Regions from separate parts of the Psychromonas ingrahamii 37 genome, predicted to be linked through region 1. Evidence: predicted binding sites of a transcription regulator. Region 1 holds the regulator's gene; each other region holds the start of a gene.
The links. The regulator MetJ, encoded in region 1, represses methionine synthesis genes. The targets are predictions, from matches to a motif close to TAGACGTCTAGACGTCTA.
Positions count from the first base shown of each region.

Region 1 (5,507 bases):
AATCGAAAAAAATGGAAAGTGAGAGCGGTCAGTAACGCCAAAGATATATTGCTTGATACTTTGATGGCAAGTTACAGCAAATTACTCCGCTTCGCGCGTGATAATAATATTGAAGGTTCAATCAGTGCGGAAGATTTGGGTATACTGTCGCGCAAACTTTATGCTGCACACGAAAGTCTGCCGGGTAAAGTAGACTTAATTAATCCTAAAATATCACCGGATCTATCGGAGCCCGATCTAAGCTTTATTCAAGTGCCTAAGAATAGAAAAAATGCGGCCGGGTGGTACCTGTATAACTGCTCTCTCGACAGCTTTACCCTGATCAACACCCCAACATTAATGTATGCTAAATATATTGCCAAGTTAGTTGCCTGGTGCCATATGAATGGATTGTACGAAGAAGAGACGCAATTACATCTCTATAATCAAGGGTCTGACCTTGTTGATAAAAAACTAAACCAGTTTATTCAAGATCTTTACTCTGTTTTTCCTATTTATATTCCCAAAGCAAGCAACAATGCATTAAGCCGACCTTGTGAGATTAAACACTTAACCATTTTTCTAAATCTTGAAAGGGATCCTACTCGCCACTGGGAAAGTACCTCTGAAAGTGAAGATGATCAACAGGGGGATATATTTTCTTACGGCGAAGATAAAGAATGTTTAATTGGCAGTATTGACCTTATTTATCGAAACTCCTGGAATGAGGTGCGCACCTTACACTTTAATAGTAATCAATCCGTTATTGATGCCCTTCATACTATTTTGGGGAAAATGCATCAAGGGGCATGTCCTCCGGAGCAAATAGACTTATTTTGTTACAGTTGCCAGTTTCAAGCGCAAATAAGTCAGGCATTTAAATCAAAACTAAATGAATACATACAGTTACGTTTGGATTCTCTTAGTCAGCGATCCGTACAAACATTAAAAACAGGCGAAGAAAATTTTGCCTTTTACTTTGAACAAACTGGCGTTTCAGTACAACATTTAAAAAACCTTGTTGATATTTACAGCCATATCTCCAATAAAAAAGTATCCAATAGTGCCCTTAATTTAAAAAACACCTATTTTGATAAAACAGTCTCCATTATTGGCTCACATATCAGTGAAGGTATCGTTCAGTTCTTTTTTGAAAATTACCATGATGGTTTTAATGTTTATATTGCCAATGCTGATAATGAGATAGAAACACTGCATAGTTTTACGGGCGGTAAAGATGATTTGGTACAAAACGTAAATCGATTTTATGCTTCAAATAACAATGAAATGAACAAACAGGATGACAGAATCAACTTCAACTTACCGCAGTTTTATGAAATTGAATTATCCGACAATAAAGAGCTTATTTTATCGTCATTTACCAGTACAACTAAAGAAAATGAGCCATAGACATCTAGCCCTCTTTACGTATAGATTGCCAAAATAAGCAACAAAAGGTAAAATAACCTTTCTAGTTTTATGGGGTAATAAAGATGTCGACGAAATGGAATGGTGAATATATCAGCCCTTATGCTGAACACGGTAAAAAAAGTGAGCAAGTAAAAAAAATAACAGTCTCTATCCCCACGAAAGTCCTTAAAATATTGACCGACGAGCGCACCCGTCGTCAAGTAAATAACTTGCGCCATGCCACTAACAGTGAGTTATTATGTGAAGCATTCTTACATGCGTACACTGGACAACCGCTGCCGGAAGATGGGGACCTTGATAAAAATCAAGCCACAGGCATTCCGGAAAGCGTTAAAAAGTTAATGAAAAAATAGAAAATTAAACTGTGCAGATGATCAGCCTGCAATTCACTGCTTCTACGCAGTTTAACGCTTTATTTATGATTAACTTTGTTGCAGCTGCCTGTATAAAAATGGCCATTGAGTATTAAAATATTGGGTTGGTTTCTGTTTAAATTGACTACGTACAAATTGGCTCATACGCCCTTCAACGTAAGCAAGTAATAAGTTCGCGACGATAGCCTCGTCAATACTCAGTTTACCGCCATCAAAAATTGCTTTTTCCCTCAGGATCAGTTTAAGTTGTGACTCTAACTTTGAAAAAACATGTTCAATACGGGTCTGCAGGCGCTCATTCTCCCCTAATAAAGCATCCCCGGTTAAAATGCGCGTAATACCCGGATTTTGCTCTGCAAAACCTAATAAAAAATATAATATATGCTCAATACGTACAAATGTTTGTTTTTGCTGTTCTTTAATTAAATTTATTTGCGTAAAAATAGTTGATTCAATGTAATCAATTAACCCTTCGAACATACGCGCTTTACTTGGAAAATGACGATATAACGCGGCTTCCGAAACGCCAACTTCAGCTGCTAATTTTGCAGTTGTAATACGCTGACCAGGTTGACTTTCAAGCATTTTAGCCAATGCGTGTAAAATATCTTCCTTGCGATTTACTTTCTTTTTGGTTGTTTTTGCCAGCATAATCTACAACTTCCTTTGTCGTTTTAAACTAAAATTAATGTTTCCCTGAGTGACCAAATCCACCCTCTCCTCGTTCTGAGCTCTTAAACTCATCAACAATTTCGAATGTTGCCTGTACAACAGGTAAAAAAACCAACTGCGCTAATCGCTCTCCCGGCTCAAGGCGGAAACTTTCTGTGCTGCGATTCCAACAAGAAACCATTAGCGGACCTTGATAATCAGAATCAATTAAACCCACTAAATTTCCCAAAACGATACCATGCTTATGACCCAATCCAGAGCGCGGTAAAATGGTAGCCGCAAGTCCAGGATCGCTAATATGGATTGCAATACCCGTTGGAATTAGTTGTGTTTCTCCAGGCTTAATAATTAAGGCCTGATCAATACAAGCACGCAAATCCATCCCAGCAGATCCCGCCGTCGCATGCTCAGGAAGCGGGAATTCCTTACCAATGCGAGGATCGAGAATTTTAAGCTCTATCTGTTTCATTATTTAAATCCTTTATTTTTCAAAGCGTATTGTTGGCTTATTATTTTAAGTAGCTGGCTGGCAACCGCCTTTTTATCGGCAAGCGTTATATCAAATCGTTCTTCGCTAGAAAATACGCTTAATGCATTTTTTTCACTATTAAAACCTTGGCCATTTTTTGCAACATCATTTGCTGCAATTAAATCTACATTTTTACGTTTTAATTTATCTTTTGCATAAACTTCAAGATGCTGCGTTTCCGCAGCAAAAGCCACGCAGAAAGGACGATTTTGATGATTTGAGACATCTTTAATAATATCCGGATTTTTTACTAACTTAATAGTTAACTCATCAATACCTGGCTGTTTTTTCATTTTTTGCTCAGCGACCGTCTCTGCTCTATAGTCGGCAACAGCCGCACAAGCAATAAAGATATCGCAGTTCTTAAGGCCAGATAAACTGGCCTGATGCATCTCTAATGCACTTGTCACATTCAATCGAGTCACCCCGTTCGGCGTGCTCAACTGCACAGGGCCACTAATTAAAGTAACATTTGCCCCAATTTTTTGTGCCACTTCAGCCAATGCAAAACCCATTTTACCGGAACTATGGTTACTGATGTAACGCACAGGATCTAATGCTTCCTGAGTAGGTCCTGCAGTAATGGTGATATTGACACCCGTAAAATAGCTGTTTTTATCACTAAAATAATCCATCACCTTTTCCACAAGGTCCGCCGGATTAAGCATTCTGCCGGGCCCTATATCGCCACAGGCTTGCGCGCCTTGTCCTGGCCCCCAAATCATCACCCCACGCTGCTTTAATACGCTGATATTGTCTTGTGTTGCCTGTGCTAGGTACATTTGCTGATTCATTGCCGGCGAAACGGCAATAGGAGAGGATGTCGCTACACATAACGTCGTTAATAAGTCATCCGCCATGCCCGCACGTAATCGAGCGATTAAATTTGCAGTGGCAGGCGCAAGCAAAACAAGATCCGCCCATCTGGCCAACTCGATATGCCCCATCCCGGATTCTGCATTGGGGTCTAACAAATCATCGGCGACAGCGTGTCCGGAGACAGCCTGCATAGTGAGTGGTGTGATAAACGCTTTCGCCGAAGAGGTCATTACAATACGGACATCTGCCCCCTGATCTTTTAAACGGCGCGTTAATTCTGCACATTTATACGCAGCAATGCCACCGGCAATACCAAGTAATATTTTTTTCCCGCTTAAAATATGATGTTCAGACATTTACGAGACTCAATATAACAAATAAGAAGAACATAGAATAGCAAAGTAATTAAGCAAAATGTGAATAAATCGACGAGATTTAGTCGCAATTTAATGGCTGCGCTATACTTATCAAAAATTGGCTTAATAGCAATTTATTGACTGCCTTTCCCGTATTCACTGCCACTTAGCTATAGCCGTAATAGTTAATTATCGGAATATTAGATCATGACAAAATTAAAAGACTGGCCCAATCAGGAAAGACCGAGAGAAAAATTGCTGCAAAAAGGCACAGCGGCCCTTTCTGATGCTGAACTGCTTGCTATATTTTTACGTACGGGTTGCCGTGGTGTCGACGTCGTCACACTCTCCAAACAACTGCTAAGTCAATTCGGCTCCTTACATGCTTTATTTGCTGCATCAGAATCAGATTTTTGTGAAAAAAAAGGGCTAGGACAGGCAAAATATGTGCAATTACAGGCCGTCCTTGAAATGTCCAGCCGCTATTTACAAGAACCCTTAAGTAAAGGTAACGCCTTAACCAGCGCCGCACAAACTAAAGCCTTCTTAATCGCTAAAATGCACAATTTACCCTACGAGGTATTTGCGGCCATATTATTAGACACACAACATCGTATTATTCGCTTTCATGAGTTTTTCTTTGGTTCAATCGACTGCGCAACAGTCCACCCTCGAATCATTGCGCAAAAAGTATTATCTGAAAATGCCGCGGCAATTATACTGGTCCATAATCATCCTTCCGGCGATCCGTCAGCAAGCGAAGCGGACAAAATGATCACCCAAAAAATCGTTTCTGCACTGCAATTAATAGACGTCCGAGTTTTAGATCATTTGGTCGTTGGGCACAAAAAATGTACATCATTTGCAGAAAATGGATGGATTTAAGGTATAAATTCAGAGTTTTGTTGATCTTTCATACTCAATCATGTATAAAATGCGCCCTCGACGCCTTTGGCGACGGCTAAAAAAGGTGTTCGACTATTTTGCTCGAGTAAAACTATTATTTGGAGAATCACGACATGTCTAGAGTATGTCAAGTTACAGGCAAGCGTCCAGCTGTTGGTAACAATGTATCACACGCAAAGAACCGGACAAGACGTCGTTTTTTACCTAACCTGCAAACACACCGTTTCTGGGTAGAAAGTGAAAACCGTTTTGTGAAACTACGCCTAACTACTAAAGGGATGCGTATCATCGATAAAAAAGGTATTGATTCAGTATTAACTGATATCCGTGCCAAGGGTGAAAAAGTTTAAGGAGCTTTAAAATGCGTGATAAAATTCGTTTAAATTCAAGTGCTGGTACTGGCCATTTTTATACTACTGATAAAAATAAAAAGACTATGCC
Region 1 is NC_008709.1:77,222-82,728, reverse strand. Features, by position in the region: gene PING_RS00350 (class I adenylate cyclase) at 1-1,389, shown strand, start outside; gene metJ (met regulon transcriptional regulator MetJ) at 1,473-1,763, shown strand; gene slmA (nucleoid occlusion factor SlmA) at 1,833-2,435, opposite strand; gene dut (dUTP diphosphatase) at 2,470-2,925, opposite strand; gene coaBC (bifunctional phosphopantothenoylcysteine decarboxylase/phosphopantothenate--cysteine ligase CoaBC) at 2,925-4,160, opposite strand; gene radC (RadC family protein) at 4,368-5,045, shown strand; gene rpmB (50S ribosomal protein L28) at 5,180-5,416, shown strand; gene rpmG (50S ribosomal protein L33) at 5,428-5,507, shown strand, end outside.

Region 2 (5,507 bases), 280 kb from region 1:
GCGGCAGGATAAACTTTTGGGGGCCAAGGCAACAATTCTTTGATCAACCAGATGGTATTCACAATTTGCACCCTGGCGGTTGATTGCACCTGCATACCAAACTTTATCGCCGGGTTTAAATAAGGTTACCTGCTCACCAATAGAGACAATCGTGCCAACTGCATCCCAACCTAATATCTTGTACTGCTGATCGGTTGGAGTGACGTTATTGCGAACTTTGGTATCGACGGGATTCACTGAAATAGCTTCAACATTGACTAATATATCAGTGCCACTGGCGACCGGCTTTGGAAGGTCGACATCAATTAAAGCCTGAGGATGGGTAATAGGTTGTGAATTTTGGTAAGCAACTGCTTTCATATAGACTTCCTTTTTTAGTTATATTGCCAAGCTATTTGAGGATGCATATCCAGTCGTTTGGCTATATATCCAAACTACTTGGGTATATATTAACAGCGTTAAGCTGTCCGCCTGAAATGTGCAAATAAAGCAGCATAGCAGGTTTCTCTCTGCTGCGCGCTAGCTCACATGAAAATCATGATGATAGTAGAGGGATCTTATTTGGCACTCATTTTTGCCAGCTGGTTGACGGATATTTCTTCTACAGGATGCTTGTATGAATGATTGTAAAGTGTGATTTATGTCTCATAATTATTGATTTTAAATTTAAAAAACAATATAATGTAGATCCAAGTCACATTTTTAGAGTGTTTTTATGAAACAGAAAATAGTTACCATTAGCCGTGAAATAGCAGGAATATTTATCATGTTTTCAGTCACTGCAGGGATTATTATACTAGAAGCTTCCGTTTGGGTGTGATTGAGCAGCGGCTCGATTACCCTTTTAAATATATTCCCTTCAATATTTTCCTTTAAACAGTTAAATAGTTTTTTAACTGCCTACTCTGCATCATTAAAACATCGTAATATCTGCTAATCCGCAACACAAGAAGGCATTAAATTCTACGCAGAATTAAACAGAATGAACTATATTAGACTTGCATTCTTTCTGTCTGTAGGGAGTTAATCGCAGTTTTCCATAACCTATATACAGGGGCAGGGGAGATAATGAACCAAATAAAATCAACACTAATATCTATGCCGATACCAATACCTATGCCAATATTTATGACCATACCAATACCCATATCGATACTAAAATATTGTTTTAGGTCTGGCTAGTATTTATTGCAACCAGCATAAGTGATTAGAAAATTTGTTATTAATACTTTACTTATCCTCAAATAATCAAGGATCTATAAAATGAAAAAATGGTTAGCACTTTGTGCCGGTGGTTTACTCTTGAGTTTTCAGGTTGCCGCAGATCAGTATCAAACAACAATAGAGCAGTTTCAACGTTCGCCAAGCACAGCTGATTTTTTTGATAATGCTTATGGTTATGCCGTTTTCCCTACTATAGGTAAAGGCGGTATTGGTCTTGGCGGTGCCTATGGTGAGGGGCAAGTCTACTCAGGCGGACGGCCGACGGGCAGTGTGAATATGATACAAATCAGTTTGGGTTTTCAGTTGGGCGGTCAAGCCTTCAGTCAAATCATTTTCTTACAGGATAAACGGGCCTATGATGCTTTTACCGCCGGCAGCTTTGAATTTGGCGCTCAGGCAAGCGCGGTAGCGCTGACTTTTGGGACGTCGGCCCAAGCAGGCAGTACTGGCACAGGAGCTGCGCTAGGCAAGCAGCAGAGCAAAGCAAATTATGTCGGTGGTTTCGCGGTCTTCACCTTGGCTAAAGGTGGTTTGATGTATGAAGCGAGTATTGCCGGGCAAAAATTTAACTTTAAAGCTGATTAATAATTTTTAAATAAGGGGCAGAGCTAGTTGTCATTCAGCGGTTATTCTGCTGATCTTAATTCTCCCCTTTTTATTGTTTTACTTTCTTTAACAGGGGCTATAAATTAGGCTTAATTGTCGTACTTTATAGGTTTTAACATGAATTTTCTTGCACACTTACATATTGCGGAGCATACCGGGACCAGCTTCGTAGGGAATTTTTTGGGCGATTTTATTAAAGGAAACCCCAGCGGAAAATTTAATAGTGATATTGTGCAGGGAATTCGTCTGCATCGTTTTGTTGATAGTTATACTGACAGGCATCAATTGGTTAAATTAGCAAAACCCTTGTTTGCTAAAGAGTTGCGTCGTTACGCACCGATTGCTTTAGATATGTTTTGGGATCATTTTCTGGCTAAGCATTGGTCTCAATTTCATCATTCATCATTAAACGACTTTTGCCAGCAAGCGCAGTTACAAATTGAATTGGAATCTGCCCGCGAAATAAATACATTTCCAGAGCGTTTTAAAAAAACATCAACATTAGTTTGGCAGCAAAAGTGGCTTGAGTCTTACCAAAAAGTCGATAATATTCAGTATGCGCTGGAGTCTATGTCTTTACGCAGTATAAGAATGGCACCATTAGCTTTAACCGGTGAAACCTTAGTTAAGCATTATGCGGCGCTATCGGAAATATTCTTTGAGTTATATTCAGATTTATTGGATAAAACAGCTGGTTATATTACTTACGAGGGCTATAAATAATACTTTATATAAATAAAGTGTTATTTATAGCGGAAAATCAGATTCATTCGGTGAATAAATGCTTAATATTTTCAAAATCACTTTTACCGGAAACGATTTCTTCAATGCTTAAACCTGAAACTTCATGGGGAAACACTAACCACTCTTCTGATTCATGGATAAAATAATCAGGTACTATGGCAACGGTTTTATTTTTAGGTTTGTAATAGGGCGTGGCAATGCGTACATCGGTTGGCATATTTAAGCGCATTTCTGCTGTTAGTCTTTCAACTAATGCCACCACACTTCTGCCTGAGTCAAATACGTCATCAACAATTAATAAGCCATCATCAGCATTGGCATTTTCAATAATATAATGCAGGCCATGAACTTTTATGGTTTTACTTTGTTTGCCAATACCATAATAGGAAGAGGTACGCACTGCAATATGGTCGGTATCTACTTTTTTATAATCAAAGTATTCCTGTACTGCAATACCAATAGGTGCTCCTCCTCGCCAAATACCAACAATAAATTGTGGACGAAAACCGCTATCATAGACTTGTGCGGCAAGACGAAATGAGTCTTCAAGTAGTTGTTGGGCAGTAATATATACTTTGCTGGACATTTAATAACCTCTGCGAGTGAATTTTTGCGCAAAGTTTAGAGCAACAGGAAAAAATAACAATAACCTGGATCCTGTTTATTGCATTTTTTTACATAAAACTAGCATTATCAACGAGCGGACCCACAGACAGAGACCTCTTTATCAGATGAAATAAATGGTTTTTCAAACATATTCAGTTTGATGCTCTGGGGTATCCAAGACCTTACATATCCTGAATTCAGGTTATGTAAGGTACTCACTCGAAAGTTTTCTGATCTTAAAAAGCGTCTTTATTGAGTAAACTGCTCAAAAATGCGAGGAAATTTATGTAGAGTACTTAGTACGCTGTTTTAACAAGAAAATTAAAAATTTCATGTTAACTAATTTACTGTAAAAGACAAAGTGAGACAGCCTTTTTTTTCACTATGGATTATTTAAGCTATGCAAAGAGTGTTTTAATGACTGATCGCTTGGTTTGTTGATGGTAATAATAATCGAAGGGATCATAAGAAAATATTGACTTAGACGTCTATACGGCTTAGTGTTCGGCGGTATTTCGCTTTCATCTGCTTTCCGCATAGTGTAAATAGAAAAATGTAGGTCACTCACCGTTAAATTCAGGAAATTTGATGATCCAGATAAAAAAAGTTAATAAAGTATTCTATCAAGCAGGGAGAGCAATCCATGCACTCAGTAATATTAACCTCTCTATCGAGCAGGGCAGTATTTTTGGTGTTATAGGCTCCTCCGGTGCGGGTAAGAGTACTTTAATTCGCTGTGTTAATTTATTAGAACGCCCGTCAAGTGGCAATATCATTCTTGATGGCGTTGATCTTACTCAACTGTCAACGCAGGAGTTAACTTTAACGCGCCGTAAAATTGGCATGATTTTTCAACATTTTAACCTGTTATCTTCGCGAACCGTTTTTGATAACGTGGCGCTGCCCCTTGAATTAGCGGCTGTTAATAAAAATAAAATTAAAGATAAAGTCAATGGTTTGTTGGAGCTTGTTGGTCTAACCGACAAAAGGGATACCTATCCCGCTAATTTAAGTGGAGGACAAAAACAACGTGTGGCAATAGCACGTGCACTTGCGTCCGATCCTCTGGTTTTATTGTGTGATGAAGCGACGAGCTCATTGGATCCTGCAACCACGCAATCTATTTTAGAGCTGCTGCGCAAGATTAACCGTGAATTAAATTTGACCATTTTATTAATCACCCATGAAATGGCCGTCGTCAAAGGTATCTGTGCACAAGTTGCTATTATTGGTGATGGTAAAATGGTTGAACAAGGACTTGTTGGTGATATTTTCGCACATCCTAAAACAGAATTGGCACGTCAGTTTATACGTTCTACGCTGGACCTTACTATTCCAGCTGATTATAGTGCTCGCTTATTGACTAGTAGAGTTGAAAACAGTTTTCCATTGGTGCGTTTAGAGTTTACCGGCGCATCGGTTGATACCCCTGTAATCAGCCAGTTGGCACGGCAGTTTAATATAGATATCAGTATTATCAGCTCCAATATGGACTATGTTGGCGGGGTTAAATTTGGCCTGATGTTAGCTGAGTTTTTTGGCACGGAAGAAGCGGCTTTAAAAGCGATTGCTTTTCTAAAAGAACATAATGTAGAAGTTGAGGTGTTAGGTTATGTCATTTGATTTAATGTCGAGTTGGTGGGGGGAGCATGAAGGTCTTCTGCAATTATTACTCGAAGCGTTAGGTGAAACGGTTGCGATGGTGTTCGCTTCCGGGTTTCTAGGATTTGTTGTTGGCATTCCGGTGGGTATTGTATTGCACTTAAGCAAAAAAAACGGATTACTTGAACACGATTTGCTTAATAAAATATTGGGTATTGTGGTCAATATTGGTCGCTCTATTCCCTTTATTATTTTGTTGGTGGCGATTATTCCTTTTACGCGCTTTGTTGTGGGGACCACAATAGGAACCGCAGCGGCTATTGTACCCCTGACTATTGGCGCTATTCCGTTTATTGCACGTCTTGTTGAGGGGGCGTTATTAGAAGTACCCTCAGGATTGGTCGAGGCTGCACAGGCGATGGGTGCAAAACCGCAACAAATTATTACTAAAGTACTTTTACCGGAAGCACTACCCGGAATTATCAATGCGGTTACTATTACGCTTGTGACCCTAGTGGGTTATTCGGCAATGGCCGGTACTGTGGGTGGCGGTGGCCTTGGAGACGTTGGCATTCGTTATGGCTACCAACGCTTTGATGCTACCGTGATGATGATTACAGTGGTTATTTTAGTTTTTATCGTACAACTTATTCAATCAATTGGTGATCACTTAGTTAAGTCTGTGGATCATCGCTAATAACAACTTACATTAACATTTAAAAAAT
Region 2 is NC_008709.1:4,354,733-4,360,239, reverse strand. Features, by position in the region: gene PING_RS18295 (zinc-binding alcohol dehydrogenase family protein) at 1-360, opposite strand, end outside; gene PING_RS18290 (YSC84-related protein) at 1,264-1,809, shown strand; gene PING_RS18285 (acyl carrier protein phosphodiesterase) at 1,948-2,553, shown strand; gene PING_RS18280 (phosphoribosyltransferase) at 2,597-3,160, opposite strand; gene metN (methionine ABC transporter ATP-binding protein MetN) at 3,769-4,803, shown strand; gene PING_RS18270 (methionine ABC transporter permease) at 4,793-5,479, shown strand.
Region 2: a site for MetJ is predicted at 3,662-3,679, ahead of metN (methionine ABC transporter ATP-binding protein MetN). Genes of this name have one in related genera too.

Region 3 (5,507 bases), 660 kb from region 1:
AATCTCCTATTTTTTTCACATTATTAGCTAATGCTTCGGGAAATGGCAAATCATCAAGATTACCGTAGGGAATGAAATTCCCTTGCGGCTGTAATACAATTTGATCTCTCGCGATAATAAACCACCAAGCATTCTCTTGCTTGCTAACGTTATTTTTTTCCGGCTGCATTATGCTTCCTTATTTATCGGAAATTTAATTCTAGGGACTGGGATTACTTCACAGTTATACAGTAAGATTATCTACAAATTCAAATTCATGTTGACGCTAAGTGCAATTTTATCTATTTTTATTTAACAGTTCCAGTCTACTAATAACGAGGTGCACGATATGCTAACCAAATTAGAACGCGCAAAAGAAGAATGGGGTGGCAGACTTTCAGTTATTGATAATTGGCTCGAAGAACGTCAGACACTAGTGGTTGTATATTGCAAACTGGCAGGATTACCACCTTACCAAGAGACAAATCACAGCTTACCCGCACAAGAAAAAATTACTCATTTTTGCCAACTTCTGCTTGACTATGCATCCACCGGACACTTCGAAATCTACGAGCAGATAATTACACAATGCAAATTAGATGGGGAAAACAATTTAAAAATTGCTCAGGAGTTATATTCACGCATTACGACAACCACAGATGCAGCGTTGAGTTTTAACGATAAGTATGCAGAATCAGCCAATGAGCAAGCCTTAGTTGATTTTGACCGCGATCTTTCTAACTTAGGTCAGCTAATGGAAGAGCGTTTTGAACGTGAAGACCAGCTGCTTGAAGTTGTACACCTGCACCATACATTGGCATAAAAAATAATATATTTATGTGTTTTTAGTCAGAGTGTTAAAAATAGGCAGCGAAATGACACTGCCTGAGTCAAATACACCGGCATCAATAATAATAGCGCTATTAACTTAATACTCAGCGCTATTATTACTCCTATCATATCTATCTTAGATATTATTAATGCCCATCTCCTGCAGGTAAAGATCGCGTCTTTTATCAAAAGCACGCTCCTCTTTTTTAGAGACTGCTGTTGAAAGAGGTAACGACACTTTCATTGCATCTACCGGGCGATTATTTATTTGAAATTCATAATGCAGATGCGCCCCGGTTGAACGCCCGGTATTACCACTTCTAGCTATCACAGCGCCCCTTTCTACTCTCTGCCCTTTACGAACCAAAATTTTACTTAAATGCAAATAACGTGTGGTGTATTTCCGGCTATGCTGCATAACAATATAATTGCCAGCTGCGGGATGATAACCTGCCCGCAAAACAACACCATCACCAATGCTATAAACTTTTGTGCCCGTTGATACAGCAAAATCAGTACCGTTATGGGGACTTACTCTTTTGGTGATTGGATGTAAACGTTTTCGATTAAAGTTAGAACTGATGCGGAACTTTCCATTCACAGGAAAGCGTCGATAAGCTTTACTTAAGCCTTGCCTATTTTTATCATAATAACGCCCGTCTTCATGCAGAAAAGCGGTATAAGTTTTATTCCTGTTTTTAATCAAAATAGCCAATACGTCACTTTCTGAACTATATTGTCCATCAATATATTGTTTTGACACTAACACACGGAAAGTATCTCCAGCATAAAGACGGTTAAAGTTAATTTTATCCTGCAGAGTCGCTGATACTTGTTGAATCTGCGCCGCCGTAAGACCTGAAGCTTTGGCTGTCTTATAGAAGCTTCCTATGATACGACCTTGGTATAAACTTTCGCGCCATTTCCCCGCTTTAGTTTCCAAAAGTGCATCATATTGATCCTCTTTCAGAGTAAAGGTTAACGTATTGGCAAGATCCAAAAATACTTTTAAGGAGAGCAGATTGTTGTCAGGACCAATCAATAACTTAATCCTTTGCCCTGGGATTAGGTTGGCTAAGCGCAGATGTTCTTTATCGGCATCTAACAAAAGCTGTAATGCACCTGCCGACAAGCTCTCTTTTTCAAAAATATTGCTGAGAGAGTCACCATCGTTAACCTCAAATTCAACTTCTTTGTTTCCCGAAAAATCAGGAAATACTTTTGCATATTCATCTTTTATTGCAGCAAGCGGTTCGGCAGCCGCATGCTCATCTTTAACAACAACTCCCTCAGGTAGTTCTAATGAGCGGTAAATTGTTTTTTTGGTTTTCGGCTGCATGGGAACCAGGGAAATAACCAAAAGAAATACAAATAATAAAATCAAAGCGAAAAAATGTTTCCGGGGAAGATTATTCACAACGGCGATAGACGCTTTAAAAAACGCCTTTAAAGGTAACAAAAATAGCATAACTTAGTACAACTCAAGCAGGGAAAGGGAGTAATGAAAATAAAACGGAGAAGTATACCAAGTTTTTTATTTTTTTATAAAAAAAATAGATCTCATTTTAATTCGTTTTTTATTATAACAGCAGGGTCGGTAGCCGCATGCTTATCTTCGACAACAACTCTATCGGGTAGTTCTAATGAGTGGTAAATTTTTTTTGGAGTTTTTGGCGGCACAGGAACCAAGGACACAACAAGCAGAAAGATAGATAATAGAATCAAGGCGACAAAATGTTTCCGGGGAAGAATATTCACAACGGCAATGGACGCTTTAAAAAACGCCTTTAAACGTAATAACAATGGCATAACTTAATACAACTCATACAGGGAAAGTGATCAATCAAAATAAAATAATAAAGTATATCAGTTTTTTATTTTATTTATAAAAAACAACTCTTATTTTTCATTTTTTATGCGGATTGCTTAAATAATTAAGGTGTTTTCCATCACAAAAAAATGTAAGATAGACGTCTAGATGTAAAAACATCCAAAAAATTTACCTTGTAACCAGTTAGGAGCTCACATGTCACGTGACTTATTTACTTCAGAATCCGTCTCTGAAGGTCATCCCGATAAAATCGCCGATCAAATTTCCGATGCGGTACTTGATGCAATTTTAAAACAAGATAAAAAAGCACGTGTTGCTTGTGAGACTTATGTAAAAACCGGCATGGTAATGGTTGGTGGTGAAATCACCACTGATGCCTGGGTTGATATCGAAGAGATCACCCGTAATACCGTACGCAACATAGGTTACACCAGTTCAGAAATGGGCTTTGACGCTGACTCATGCGCCATTTTAAATGTAATAGGCAAACAATCGCCAGACATTAATCAGGGTGTTGACCGTAGTGATCCTCGCGAGCAGGGCGCTGGAGACCAAGGTTTAATGTTCGGTTATGCCACGAATGAAACAGACGTTTTTATGCCGGCACCTATTACTTATGCGCACCACCTGGTTAAACGACAAGCAAAAGTGCGTAAAAATAAGACGCTTCCATGGTTACGCCCCGACGCTAAAAGTCAGGTGACCTTTGCTTATGATCATGGCAAAATTGTTGGTATTGATGCGGTCGTCCTTTCCACTCAACACTCAGAAGATATCAAACAAGAAGATTTAGTTGAAGCGGTAATGGAAGAGATAATCAAACCCGTATTACCCGCCGAGTGGCTTTCTGAGCGCACCAAATACTTTATTAATCCAACGGGCCGCTTCGTCATTGGCGGACCTGTTGGTGATTGTGGCCTTACCGGGCGTAAAATTATTGTTGATACTTATGGTGGTTCAGCACGCCATGGTGGTGGTGCATTCTCCGGTAAAGATCCCTCAAAAGTTGACCGCAGCGCGGCATATGCAGCCCGTTATGTGGCAAAAAACATCGTTGCAGCGGGTCTTGCTGATCGTTGTGAAATTCAGGTTTCTTATGCCATAGGTGTTGCAGAGCCAACCTCGATCAGTGTCGAAACATTCGGCACAGAAAAAGTAAAAAAAGATTTAATCATCCAATTGATTCGTGAGCATTTTGACTTACGTCCTTATGGACTGATCGAGATGTTGAATCTTATTCAGCCCATTTACCAATCAACAGCCGCTTATGGGCACTTTGGTCGTAATGAATTCCCATGGGAAGCCTTAGATAAAGTTGAAGCGTTAAAAGCGGGCGCATTTTAGCGCTTAGTTAAATTAAACATGGTAAATGACGCAGATAAAAAAGCACTCATTAGCCGAAGTGAAAAATTTTTCATTTTGGCCGAGTGCTTTTTTGATCGTGCTTTCAAACGCCCAGCTTACCTGTTTAACCAACGGGGGAAAAGTGCCGGTAGCGCACATTTACAGCTTAATCTGATCAAATATCACCCCATCTTGTTTAAACAAAATTCAGCTGATTTTTTTGCACAGGTAGTACCTCACGAGGTTGCCCATCTGGTCGCCTATCAATATTATGGAAAAGTCCGCCCGCATGGCAAAGAGTGGCAATTTGTAATGCAAAACATCTTTAACTGCCCTGCAGATACGACGCATTCATTGAATATTAGTGATGTTATTGGCAGGCAGTTTGCTTATCAATGTGATTGCACCACCCATCAACTGACCATAAGACGCCATAACAAAATTTTAAAAGGTCTTAAATACCGGTGTCAAAAGTGTCAGGGAGAATTGAAAATTAAGGGGTTATAATACCCGCTGCCATGACCAGATTGAAGACTCTGCCCTCTGGATGTAAAAAGGGATGCAGAGCCCATTTAACGTTTAAAATTATCGACAATAATACCCGTTGCCATAGCCACATTTAATGACTCCGCACCTCCAAAACTGGGGATCGTCATTTTATGGCTGATAAATTTTTCAATCTCTGGCGAAATACCGTGTGATTCACTGCCCATCACAATAAAAGCACTTTTATTTAAATTTGCTTTATGAATATTTTCCCCTTCCAGAAAAGCCCCATAAATCGCCATTGATTGTTGACTCAGATATTCAGACAAATCTGTGTGACTCACCTGTACTCGTGCAAATGATCCCATACTGGCAGCGATCACTTTAGGATTATAAAAATCAGCACAGTCCGGGCTGCAAATAATATGTTTAATCCCGTACCAGTCGGCAACACGAATAATAGTCCCTAAGTTTCCGGGATCACCTACCTGATCCAATACCAGAATCAATTCATCTTTTTGGATTTGTGGAAGCGGCATTATTTTGCACTCGACCACAGCAAGCACGCTGTTATTTGATATTAAAGTCCCTGCTTTTTTTAACTCATCTTCTGTGGCTTCAATAGTAAGACTAACAAGGCCAAACTCGTTAAGTGCCCTGCTATTTTTATTGATATAACTGCTGGTTGCAAAAAGTTGTTTTACCGTAAAATCAGAATTAAACAATTCACCCACATTTTTTTCACCCTGCACTAAAAACAGACCATTTTTTTTACGCTGTTTTTTTTGCTCAAGTGCATGAATAAGTTTTAGCTGATTTTTTGAAATCATAATTTATTTCTCGTTCTTCAAAGTGATAGGTAGCAACACATAATAACAGCATCTTCTCTGCCATTTTTACAAGGATAATAATCTTTACGTCTATCAAGCTCAACAAAACCCAGTTTTTGATAAAGTTTTAGCGCATAAAGATTAGAAGCGCGTACCTCTAACCAGACTTCCTCTTCATCCTTTGCTTGTGAGTAGTCTTTTAGAAA
Region 3 is NC_008709.1:3,979,274-3,984,780, forward strand. Features, by position in the region: gene nudC (NAD(+) diphosphatase) at 1-169, opposite strand, end outside; gene PING_RS16615 (Rsd/AlgQ family anti-sigma factor) at 329-802, shown strand; gene PING_RS16620 (peptidoglycan DD-metalloendopeptidase family protein) at 947-2,149, opposite strand; gene PING_RS16625 (hypothetical protein) at 2,371-2,619, opposite strand; gene metK (methionine adenosyltransferase) at 2,837-3,985, shown strand; gene PING_RS16635 (SprT family zinc-dependent metalloprotease) at 4,004-4,492, shown strand; gene PING_RS16640 (RNA methyltransferase) at 4,558-5,301, opposite strand; gene rimI (ribosomal protein S18-alanine N-acetyltransferase) at 5,319-5,507, opposite strand, start outside.
Region 3: a site for MetJ is predicted at 2,778-2,795, ahead of metK (methionine adenosyltransferase). Genes of this name have one in related genera too.